Regions from separate parts of the Shewanella colwelliana genome, predicted to be linked through region 2. Evidence: predicted binding sites of a transcription regulator. Region 2 holds the regulator's gene; each other region holds the start of a gene.
What was found. The regulator LexA, encoded in region 2, represses DNA repair genes until DNA is damaged. The targets are predictions, from matches to a motif close to TACTGTATNNNNATACAGTA.
Positions count from the first base shown of each region.

Region 1 (3,978 bases), on a different contig from region 2:
TCGTCAATCGCAAATGCTTTTTGAATCAATTTAGATTTGATTTGCTGTCGGGAATAGTCGCGGCGGGCAAGTAACCCTACCGCGATGAACATAGCAGATGCTGTCATAAGCTAAATGACTTAAAACACTTCACCAGTTTCTAAATCGATGTTCTCGTCACCTTGGGCTGACTCTGCAGCGACTTTTTGACCACCCAATAACATGCCACGTAACGCCGTATCAATTTCTGCCGCTATCTCTGGATTTTCGGTTAGGTATTTGCCTGCATTTGCACGGCCTTGGCCAATTTTATCGCCTTTATAACTATACCAAGCACCCGCTTTTTCAACGAGTTTATGAGCAACACCTAGGTCGACTAATTCGCCGGTGCGGTTAATGCCTTCACCGTATAGAATTTGGAACTCCGCTTGTTTAAATGGTGCAGCAATTTTGTTCTTTACCACCTTAACACGCGTTTCGTTACCAATAACTTCATCTCTGTCTTTAATTGCACCAGTACGACGAATATCTAGACGAACTGACGCATAAAACTTCAACGCATTACCGCCAGTAGTGGTTTCAGGATTACCAAACATCACACCAATTTTCATACGAATTTGGTTGATAAAAATAAGTAAGGTATTTGACTGCTTAAGGTTACCGGCAAGCTTACGCATAGCTTGGCTCATCATACGCGCTGCTAGGCCCATATGAGAATCACCAATCTCACCTTCGATTTCAGCCTTTGGTGTTAACGCTGCTACTGAGTCAACAATAATCACATCTACAGCACCAGAACGTGTCAGGGCGTCACATATTTCAAGCGCTTGTTCACCAGTATCAGGCTGAGAGCAAAGTAGATTGTCGATATCAACACCTAGCTTTTGGGCGTAGATAGGGTCCAAGGCATGTTCAGCATCGATAAATGCACACACTTTACCTTCGCGCTGTGCCGCAGCAATTACTTCCAATGTTAACGTCGTCTTACCCGACGATTCAGGGCCATAAATCTCTACGATACGGCCTAACGGTAATCCGCCAGCACCTAATGCGATGTCTAATGATAGAGAGCCGGTAGAGATAGTCTCAACATCCATAGAACGGTTTTCACCGAGCTTCATGATTGAGCCTTTACCAAATTGCTTCTCAATCTGACCTAAGACTGCACTAAGGGCTTTCTCTTTATTCGCATCTATCTTCATTCTGCTTTCCTCTCCATCACAGACGTATCGCTGTGGTAAATCCGTTAACATCAAACTTAACTGGCAAAAATTAAGCTCGCTGCGTCTCAATATGCAAACTAGTATACTGTACAATCATACAGTATCAAGTGCTGTTGATGATTATTTTTTAATATCACAAAAACAGATACTTACTAATTGCTGTCACTTAAACGCTGTAAAATACTGCAAAAGTTATCGATAAATGCGTACTAGGACAGCAAAAAATTGCTAAGATTGGCGCCATTAATTTTATCGTCAATGGTGGATTTTTGCGTTCCTTTTAGCCTGTTATCTTTTCGCTAAATGACAACGTAAATAGATCAAGCTTGCCAATTATTGCAATGACAATAGATCGCACTATTCAAGGAAACTGTGGCAGATTCATGAACGCTATCGATACGCTCAATCTTGAGAAGCACACCCCAATGATGCGTCAATATTTGACGCTAAAAGCAGAAGTCCCAGAAATGCTACTGTTTTATCGCATGGGAGATTTTTATGAACTTTTTTACGATGATGCCAAACTGGCTTCAGAGCTATTGGGTATTTCTCTTACCGCTCGCGGTAAAAGTGGAGGCGACCCTATCCCCATGGCAGGGATCCCCTATCATGCAGTAGAAGGCTATTTAGCCAAGCTAGTGCAGCTTCGGGTTTCAGTGGCTATTTGCGAGCAGATAGGAGATCCAGCCACCTCAAAAGGTCCGGTTGAGCGTAAGATTGTTCGAATTGTTACTCCTGGTACTTTAACCGATGAAGCTCTCCTTCAAGAGCGTCAAGATAATCTGCTTGCAGCGGTCTACCATGGCAAGATAGGTTTTGGTTACGCCACGCTCGATGTGTCATCGGGTCGTTTTGTGGTAACAGAATTGCCCACCACTGAGGCACTAGAAGCGGAGTTGCAGCGTACCAACCCTGCCGAATTACTCCATAGCGAAGATTTTAGTGAAATGGCGATCATAGCGCCATTTAAAGGTAAGCGTCGACGTCCAGAGTGGGAGTTTGATTATGACACTAGCCACAAGCTACTGCTGGACCAGTTTGGTACTAAAGATCTTTATGGTTTTGGTTTAGGCGAGGTAAGGCTGTCGATTCAGGCCGCTGGTTGTCTGATGCAATATGTTAAAGATACTCAACGAACTTCATTGCCTCATATCAACGCTATTGTTCGATTTAATCAGTGTGACAGTATCATTTTGGATGCTGCAACCCGTAAAAACCTTGAGCTGACGGTCAATCTACAAGGCGGTGTCGACAACACCTTAGCAGCAGTATTGGACAACACTGCAACGGCCATGGGTAGCCGAATGTTGCAACGCTGGATTCATGAGCCACTTCGCAATCACAATACTATCCGTGCCCGACATGATGCCATCGAAGAGCTCCTGCAATCAGGCCTTTACGAATCTATATCAGAGCAGTTGAAAGGGCTCGGAGACGTAGAGCGGATCACTGCTCGTCTAGCGCTAAGAAGTGCTAGACCAAGAGATTTTGCTCGCCTAAGGCAAGCACTCGCTATACTGCCAAACTTACAGCAACTATTAGCACAATGCAGCAGCAACCATCTCGCGATACTGGCTCAAACTATCGGCCAGTTCCCAGAAGAACTGGAGCTCCTTAGCCGTGCTATTGTTGATAATCCACCTATGCTTATTCGCGACGGTGGCGTGCTAAGAGAAGGTTATCATGCTGAGCTCGATGAATGGCGAGCGTTAAGTCAAGGAGCCACCGACTACTTAGCTGAACTTGAATTACGCGAGAAGCAAGCCACTGGTGCGTCCACCTTAAAGGTGGGTTACAACCGCGTGCATGGCTATTACATTGAAGTAAGTCGCCGCGAGTCTGATCTGGTGCCAATGAGCTACCAGCGCCGACAAACCCTAAAAAATACTGAACGATACATTATTGCCGAGCTCAAAGAACATGAAGAGAAAGTGCTTTCAAGCCAAGGTAAAGCCTTAGCGTTAGAGAAGCAGCTTTGGGAAGCTCTCTTCGACGAACTACTGCCAAAGCTACATGAGCTACAACTGTTTGCACGTTCAGCGGCAGAGTTGGATGTGATCAGTAATTTTGCCGAGCGGGCCGAGCAGCTTAACTACCATAGGCCAACGTTAACCGCCAAATCGGGAATTAACATCGAAGCAGGCCGTCATCCCGTGGTTGAGCAAGTTAGTCAAACCCCCTTTATTGCTAACCCTGTTCAATTGAATAGCAACCGTCGAATGTTGATTGTCACTGGTCCAAATATGGGCGGTAAGTCAACCTACATGCGACAAGTAGCACTCATCACCTTAATGACACACATAGGAAGTTTTGTGCCCGCTGAACGCGCAGACATTGGCCCAATCGATCGAATATTTACTCGTATTGGTGCCGCTGATGATCTGGCTTCTGGACGCTCGACATTTATGGTTGAGATGACAGAGACCGCAAATATTCTGCACAATGCAACACCTGAAAGCTTAGTGTTAATGGATGAAATAGGTCGTGGTACATCTACCTATGACGGCTTATCTCTGGCATGGTCTGCTGCAGAACACTTAGCCCATAATCTAAAAGCGATGACACTGTTTGCGACGCACTACTTTGAGCTAACTCAGTTGCCAGAATTGATCGAAAATGTCGCCAATGTTCACCTCGATGCCATCGAACATGGGGATAACATCGTCTTCATGCACGCCGTACAAGAGGGAGCTGCCAGTAAAAGTTATGGCTTACAAGTGGCCGCTCTTGCTGGCGTACCCGCAAAAGTTGTCCAAGCGGCTAAGTATAAGTTGCA
Region 1 is NZ_MCBT01000011.1:162,663-166,640, forward strand. It holds gene BEL05_RS04415 (regulatory protein RecX) at 1-107, opposite strand, end outside; gene recA (recombinase RecA) at 120-1,181, opposite strand; gene mutS (DNA mismatch repair protein MutS) at 1,586-3,978, shown strand, end outside.
Region 1: recA (recombinase RecA) is a predicted target of LexA. The motif match lies at 1,286-1,305, and genes of this name have one in related genera.

Region 2 (3,978 bases):
CGACAACTAAATTGTTCGGATATAACAAATAATCGTTGATATCTGTTACTAACTTAATGCGTGTTCAAATATTGATCAAGATCACTTTTACTTTTATTTTTCTAAAAAAAACAGAGACAAAAAAAGCCCCGTTAGGGGCTTGCGTATGGAAAGTGTTCTTGCAGATGCTAGTGCAGAGATGAAAATAGCGAACCTTGCTGCATGGCTAAATCATCTGAACTGTGTGCGGCAGATGGCAAGTGAACATTGCCTTCTTCTATCACGACACCTAGTGCACTGCAGTTTTTTGCAACCAGCTGCAGACGTCGGTTATCACGTTCGTCAAGGGTGTGAGTCCAGCTAATGACCGCACTAGATGTGCCACTAGTGAGTGCTTTTTCCATAGCCCATAACGCTTCAACTTCATCTTTGGTGTGAACCAGTAGAATTCTGTCCATGCGCACGCCAGCATCAGCCAGCATCTGCTTATAGCCAATATTCGGCGGACTAATAAGTACAACCCACTGACCTTGTTGGCTCAATCTTGCAAGCTGTGGTGTTAATGCCTGCAGTTCTTGTTTGCCTTGTGTGACACTGGATACTGTCGATATGCTTGCATTGTGGCTGTGCTTAATCTGGTCACCCATTTCAACCCATAGACCTGGATGACGCGGTGCATTGCCTATTAAGTTGTTCATTGCCAATCTCCATTTCTGATCACACCAACGGCCAAGCCTTCAATGCTTAAACTTTGGGTGGATAAGTCGACAACAATAGGTGAATACTCTTCATTTTCAGCATGAAGGTATACAGTATTTCCTTTCTTTTCGAATCGTTTTACGGTGACATCATCTTCAACACGCGCTACTACGACTTGGCCGTTACGCGCTTGCTCAACTTTATGCACTGCGAGTAGATCGCCTTCTAAAATACCGATATCTTTCATACTGTCGCCACGGACTCGCAAAAGAAAGTCTGCACTCGGGCGGAACATGGATGGATCGACCTTGTAGTGCTGCTCTACATGCTCTTGAGCTAGGATAGGCTCACCGGCAGCGACTTGGCCAATCAGTGGTAAACCAAGCTCTTCAGGTTCATCTTCCTGCGTCAGTTTTATTCCGCGTGAGGTGCCGGGCATGATCTCTATGCAGCCTTTTTTAGCCAACGCCTTTAAGTGCTCTTCTGCGGCATTGGCGCTTTTAAAGCCTAAGCGTCGTGCAATTTCAGCTCGGGTTGGTGGCATACCTGTGTCGGCGATATTGCGCTTAATAAGGTCTAAAATTTCGGCTTGTCTTGGGGTTAGTGGTCTCATTAAAGTTCCTGTCTTTCCATACAGTACCTGTTAGTATATACAGTATTTATTGTAGCGCAAGTATTAACCAAATTATTGCTATGATGACCATAGGTTAAGGCTTTATGCTGCTAATTTTGCTTATTAAGTTCATCAAGCAGATGCTGATAGTCATCAATCGCAGGAAAGTCAGTAAAAATTTTATGGGGCTTCTGGCTGTCTGGATTTTTGATACCAAGCTGATAGTGGACCCCAGCTAATTTCGCCGCGGCTAAGATGGCCTCACTATCATCGATAAATAAGCAGCGTTTGGGATTTAGCTGATATTGATTAAACAGGGCAGCCCAAAATTGCGGATGCTCTTTAGGAAATCCAGTTTCATGGCTTGAGATGATAGCGTCTAGCCCGGTTGCCAGGTCAGTGTGTTCCAGCTTAAGCGCTAGACTATTAGGGTGTGCGTTAGTAACTAAGATTCTTTTTTTGCCTGCTTTTCCGAGTGCGTCGAGGAATGGCAGGCTGTCTTGTCTTAATTGAATCCTGTCGACCATTGTCTGGTGTAGAGCCAGAATATTTAGATTCAATTCTTTAGCCCAATAATCAATACAGTACCACTCTAAAGTTCCAAAAACCTTGTCATAGGCGATTTCAACTATGGCATTGGCTTGTTCTAGGCTGATCCCTCGTTCTCTGCTCAAGCTTTGTGGCACAACACTTAACCAGAAGTGGTTGTCAAAGTGAAGGTCGAGTAGTGTACCGTCCATATCGAGGAGCACGGTATCTATGTTATTCCATGGAAACATATGAGAAGTAAAAAAATTCCATCGCTAGAGTTGTGGATTAAGCACATCATAGTAAGATTGAACTGTTAAGCAAACGCCATTTTTATCAGGAACATCCATGTCGGACAAAAAGCCGCAAATTTTACATACTAAAGTTGTTGCACAAAGCCGTCTGTTTCAGATAGAGCAAGTGCATCTGAAGTTCTCCAATCAGGTAGAACGTCAATATGAGCGAATGAAGGGCAATAACCGTGGCGCTGTGATGGTAGTGCCCGTGTTGGACGATAAATTGCTCTTAGGGCGTGAGTATGCAGCGGGGACGCATAGCTATGAGCTGGGGTTCCCCAAAGGCTTAGTTGATCCTGGTGAAACTCCAGCAGAAGCCGCCAATCGTGAGCTACAAGAAGAGATAGGTTTTGGTGCTAAAACCTTAACTCATTTAATGGAGCTGAGTTTAGCGCCCGGGTATTTTGCTAGCAAAATGCAGATTTTTATCGCTGAAGATCTGTATGAGAGTCGTTTAGAGGGCGATGAGCCTGAACCTATCGAGGTGGTGCCCTGGCCATTGAGCAAGTGGTCTGAACTCTTGTCTGAAAGGGACTTTTCTGAGTCGAGAAGCGTTAGCGCCTTGTTTTTGGCGCAGAAACATCTAAAACTAAAGTAGTTACTACAAATTATCATATATGCATTGCCTGTTTAGGCTGTTGGAGTTGTGATGAAGCCAGAAGATTATGTGGAGCAGGCAATAGCCATTGCGGTTGAGGCAGGCATAGCGATCAAGGATATCTACTTAGAGGGTAACTTTGATAAGGAAGTTAAGTCTGATAATACCCCGGTGACGTCTGCCGATATTGCGGCCCATAATATCATTACTTCTGCGCTAACTAAGTTAACGCCTGATATTCCCGTTCTCTCGGAAGAGGATGCCGATATTCCTTTTGCTGAGCGTGCTGAATGGCAGCGATATTGGTTGGTTGACCCCTTAGACGGAACGGGCGAGTTTATTGCAGGTAGTGGCGATTTTTCAGTGATCATCGCCTTGGTTGAACATAATCGACCTATTATGGGCATAGTGTATGTACCTATGACTGAGGTGATCTATTATGCCATTGCAGGCCTTGGGGCTTATAAGCGTTCCTGTAAAGGTGAGTTGCGTATTTCTAGTCGTCAGTTGACCTGTGATGATGAACCTTCTTTGCGTTTAGCGGTGAGCCGCCGTCAAGATCCACAGTCAGTGCTAAAACTGTTTAATCAGTCACGACATTGTGACCTGGTTGTGTTGGGTGGTGCAGCATTAAAGAGCTGTTTAGTTGCCGAAGGACGTGCAGATTGCTATGTGCGTATTGGTCCAACGGGCGAGTGGGATACAGGTGCTGCGCAAATCATTATTGAAGAGGCTGGGGGGCAGGTCATGGACCTCGAACTGCAGCCTTTGAGTTATAACGAAAGAGAGTCGCTCGAGAATCCTAATTTTATCGTTGTTGGATCGACTCATCTTCCGTGGGATGAACTGTTAGTTAGTGAATAGTTCAGAATTCATAACGGTTCGTCCAATTGACAAGGGCGAACTGCTTGCCGTTTATCAGCTTGAGCAGCAACTCTTCGGTGCGCATAGCTATCCGGATTTCTTTTTTCGACAGTGTTATGACTGTTGGCCTTCGGGGTTAAAGGTTGCGGTTGATCAGCAAGATTCACTACTTGGATACATTCTGATTGCGCAAAGTGAACAAGCCGATTGCGCTTGGCTATTGTCTGTCGCCGTGGCAAGGTCAGCACAGGGCAATGGCGTGGGTAAGCGTTTAATTTTAGATGCTATGGCCACAGTGCCTGCGTCTGTTGCAAGCATTAAGTTGACCGTTGCACCAACCAATCCAGCTCGTTACCTCTACCTGGCGCTGGGCTTTGTAGAGGTGAATCTTGAAAAGGACT
Region 2 is NZ_MCBT01000004.1:42,446-46,423, forward strand. It holds gene BEL05_RS02035 (cell division inhibitor SulA) at 168-677, opposite strand; gene lexA (transcriptional repressor LexA) at 674-1,291, opposite strand; gene yrfG (GMP/IMP nucleotidase) at 1,402-2,070, opposite strand; gene nudE (ADP compounds hydrolase NudE) at 2,168-2,713, shown strand; gene cysQ (3'(2'),5'-bisphosphate nucleotidase CysQ) at 2,765-3,577, shown strand; gene BEL05_RS02060 (GNAT family N-acetyltransferase) at 3,570-3,978, shown strand, end outside.

Region 3 (3,978 bases), on a different contig from region 2:
CGGGCCAATTGCATTATTTTAGAGAGTCGTTGCTCTAAATAAGCAAAATGATCAGGGTCTAGTTCTAGCCCATCGAGATAACGCTGCAGCTCACTGCTGCTTTCTTGTACTTGGATTAAGGCGTCGTTGAGCATATTACCTATGGTCGTCAGCGCGGGATCATACCCTTCTAGCTCTTGCGCATGGTCGATAGCCATATTTAGTACAGATTCAACCGCACCTTGTTCGTTGTCTTGCAGCAAAAAGAGCGTGTGCTGACAGGCTTGCACTAACGCTGTACCATTAGCTAGCTTCTTGTGTTCGGCTTCGATTTCTTCGAATTCGGTTTCACCTAAATCAAACTCGTTAAGTTCTTCGACTTGATATTGCAGCAGTTGTTTACGAGCGATGCGCTCGTGCTGTGACTGTTGTAATAGCTGCAGTTCTTTCTCAACCAACTTATAGCGCTGATAGCTTGCGCTTACGCTATCAAGTAGCATCTTATGGTTAGCATAGCTGTCGAGCAGAGTGAGCTGATGCTCACTTTTTAACATAGCGTGGTGAGCATGTTGCCCGTGGATGCCTATCAGTAATTGGCCTAGTGTGCGCATCTGATTTAGCGGAACCGGATTGCCGTTTATGTAAGCGCGTGAGCGACCGTCACTGCCAATGGTGCGTCGTAAAATACACTCGTCATCCAGCTCAAGGTCATTATCTTCTAACCAGCGCTTGGCTAAGGGAATATCAGTTAACGCGAAACGTGCACTAACCTCAGCTTTACTTGCCCCAGGTCTGACGGTATTAGCATCGGCGCGATTACCGAGGCAAAGGCCTAATGCATCGATGGCAATGGACTTACCAGCGCCTGTTTCACCAGTAATACTGGTCATGCCGGTTTTAAAATCGAGTTCTAGAAAGCGGACAATGGCAAAGTTATTGATGCTGAGCTGACAAAGCATGATGACATCCTTTTACAAAGTACTGTATTAATGCACAGTATATACTGATTTTTTATACAGTAAATACCTGTTTGCTTTTTGTGCGTTATTTTTAATCTACAGAGGCTGACGGCTGTTGCTGTATATTCAATTTATTGGCTGAATTTTAATAATATTTTATTAAAATTCAATTATATAAATAGCTTAATTATCTTCAACTACTAACCATTATAGTTAGTTTATCGGTTGCAGGCGTTCCCTTTTAACGTTTGCATCTGTAGGGGGCATAAGTTTTATGGTCTCTTGAGCTGATGTTTCCTAGTGGAAGGACTAGAGTATATGGTCGAGTAGCGGCAGGACTGCGAAACTTAATACAATACCTAGGCTGATGGTTTGCGCGCTCACTATTGCGTTAACGTTAAATCGCTGCGCCAACAGATAGACGCTTGCAGCCGTAGGCAGCGCAGCCAGTATCACTCCTATTTTTAGTAGATCACCGTCGATGCCAAAGAGAATTAGCAACCAGTAAGCCACTAGTGGCTGTATCACTAATTTGAGTAAGTTTAGGGTTGCGAGTTCTGCTGAAGTCGACATTTTACTTTGGGCGTTACGCCCTTCCTGTTGATTGGCTTGACATAACACCATGCCAATGGCAAACAGTGCACAGGGGCTGGAGGTGAGTCCAAACTGACGGATGACACCGCTAACGGGCGGCCAAAGGGTGATCTGTAATGCGGAAATGACGACCCCAATTGCACTGCCAATAATGATTGGGTTTTGCATTAATGCCAGTGTCACGGTTTTAAAGGCGTTATCGGTTTGCCCCTGATACAGGGCGAGCTGAGCCAGCACCATGGCAAACACGGTGACAGAGAGCAGGCTGGCAATGGCTGCGGCGGCAAGCGCGAGTTGATTATTGGGGTAGAGCATCATCATTAATGGGATGCCAATAAATGAGGTGTTGCCAAAGGTGGTATTGAGTGCACGTATTGCAGCCAATGCTGGTTTTTTATCTCGCCACAGCGATACCCAAGTGGTGAACAGATACACTAGCGTCATGGCGATGCTATAGCCTGCGATAAACCCCCAATTCCTGATCTGTTCGATAGGGGTTTCGGCGAGAACAATTAGCATGATGGCGGGGAAGGCAATAAAGTAGACATATTGGTTAAGCACATTGTCGCTGCCAGCTGGTAAAATTCGCCATTTTTGCACTATAAATCCAGCGAGCATGATGCCAAAAACTGTCAAGAGTGGAGAGAGTATTGGCAACATGGGGCTTATTGACCTGTGAGTTTAGCGAGTTGCTAAGGTATCACAGCTTGATGGCCTAACCGTATAGCGCAAAAGTCTAATAGCGTAACCAAAAAAAACGCCACAATATTTGTGACGTTTCATTATTGGAGCCTACTCGCGTCGCTTGTTTGGGACAGGATTACGGCTATGGGTTGCTTGAGGCGCACGCTCTTCCTGATAGGCGGCTTTTGGAGGGGGCAATACCCCCAACTCTTGATGAAAGTTAATCTGTCGTCTTAGCTCAAACAGGGAGCCAACTCGACGCTGGTCTCCAATGGTTAATGTCCAAGAATCGGTTAACCCATCACTGTTGGTCAATATGTAGCCTTGGTAAATGAGCTTTTTCATCTGCAGGTCAGTTGGTCGCAATCCCGATGTTGGAGATACCTGACTCAATAATCTCTTTGCGCAAGGTTTTGACAAAATCTGCGGTGATTTTTGGGTTTTCTTCAATAATATCCAGCAGAGAAGATTGCAGTGCTTTTTCCTCAAGCATCACTTCATGATTAAAGACAAAGTCGTCTAAGGCGTCCTCATCAATATCCTCGTCCAGTGTGGCTTCTATATAGTTTGCTACGGTGCTCGATGATAGCTTACTGATATTGGTGATGTCGTCTTCAACTTTACTTTGCATTGCACTGAGCAGTGAGATCAATGCGACGGCCGCGTCCATAGCAGGATAGACACCGTAAACATCGAAGTCAGCAGGTTCAGGCGTAACGGCGTCTATACGCTCTAGATAGATATCGATATTAAGTTTTAACTTATTGTCATACATCGATTGCCAAAGCAGATTTAGGGCGGTGTCGAGTACTTTGGGGTCGCCAAACTCACAGACTTCACTGAAAAGTTGGTAGTTGGGATACATGCGCTGACAAAGCGCGATAGCAAACAATTTCTTCTGTTCAAGCTCTAATGCTTTTAGTCGTTTGAAGAACCCTGGTTTATTGCTCATCGATCACATCCATAGATAGCTGGGATATTACTTGGTTAGCGGCAGATTCTACCTTAGAAAGTTCATCAAGTAACTCTAGTATTTCCGGTTCTACCTCTTCAACATCGTCATTTTTCTTCAGAGATAGCTCAATTTCTCGGCATAAGCGTTGGACGGTCGGCACACCGCAGTAACAACTAGCACCATGCAGTTTGTGTATATGGGTCAGCATGGCGCTGCTGTCCAGGGCATCGAGCGCTTGCGTAATGTTGTCACGTGTTTCAGGCATAGAGTTAACCAACATCTGTAACATCTCTAATGCCAAGCTGGCCTTCTGATTTGCTTGGGTCAGACAAAGCTCCCAATTGAGGGTGTGTTGGTCAAAGTGGGTAAACTTGGGACGAGTTTTCCAACGACTGATCACACTCTTTAACGCGGCCTCATCGATAGGTTTAGGAAGGTACCCATCCATGCCACTTTGGTTGATGCGTTCACGCTCTTCGGCAATGGCATGGGCCGTTACTGCGATAATGGGCGTATTACGGTTAAGTGAGTGTTCACGTATCTGTTTGGTCGCGCTAAATCCATCTGTGCCCGGCATCTGAATATCCATAAAGATAAGGTCGAAACTTTTCGCTTTAGCGATATCGACGGCGCTTTGGCCATTATCTGCAATGGTGACTTGGGTGACAAGCTCACGAAGCAGCGTGTCAATCAGTTTAAGGTTGGCTGGGTTGTCGTCAACTGCGAGCACATTAAGCGGCTCTCTGCTGAGATTTTCTTTGGTCGTGTCACTGAAGGGGAGAGCCTCAAACTGGGCGCGATGAGGGT
Region 3 is NZ_MCBT01000011.1:182,981-186,958, reverse strand. It holds gene recN (DNA repair protein RecN) at 1-938, opposite strand, end outside; gene BEL05_RS04510 (AEC family transporter) at 1,248-2,189, opposite strand; gene BEL05_RS04505 (DUF3319 domain-containing protein) at 2,325-2,561, opposite strand; gene BEL05_RS04500 (YjaG family protein) at 2,569-3,168, opposite strand; gene barA (two-component sensor histidine kinase BarA) at 3,158-3,978, opposite strand, start outside.
Region 3: recN (DNA repair protein RecN) is a predicted target of LexA. The motif match lies at 959-978, and genes of this name have one in related genera.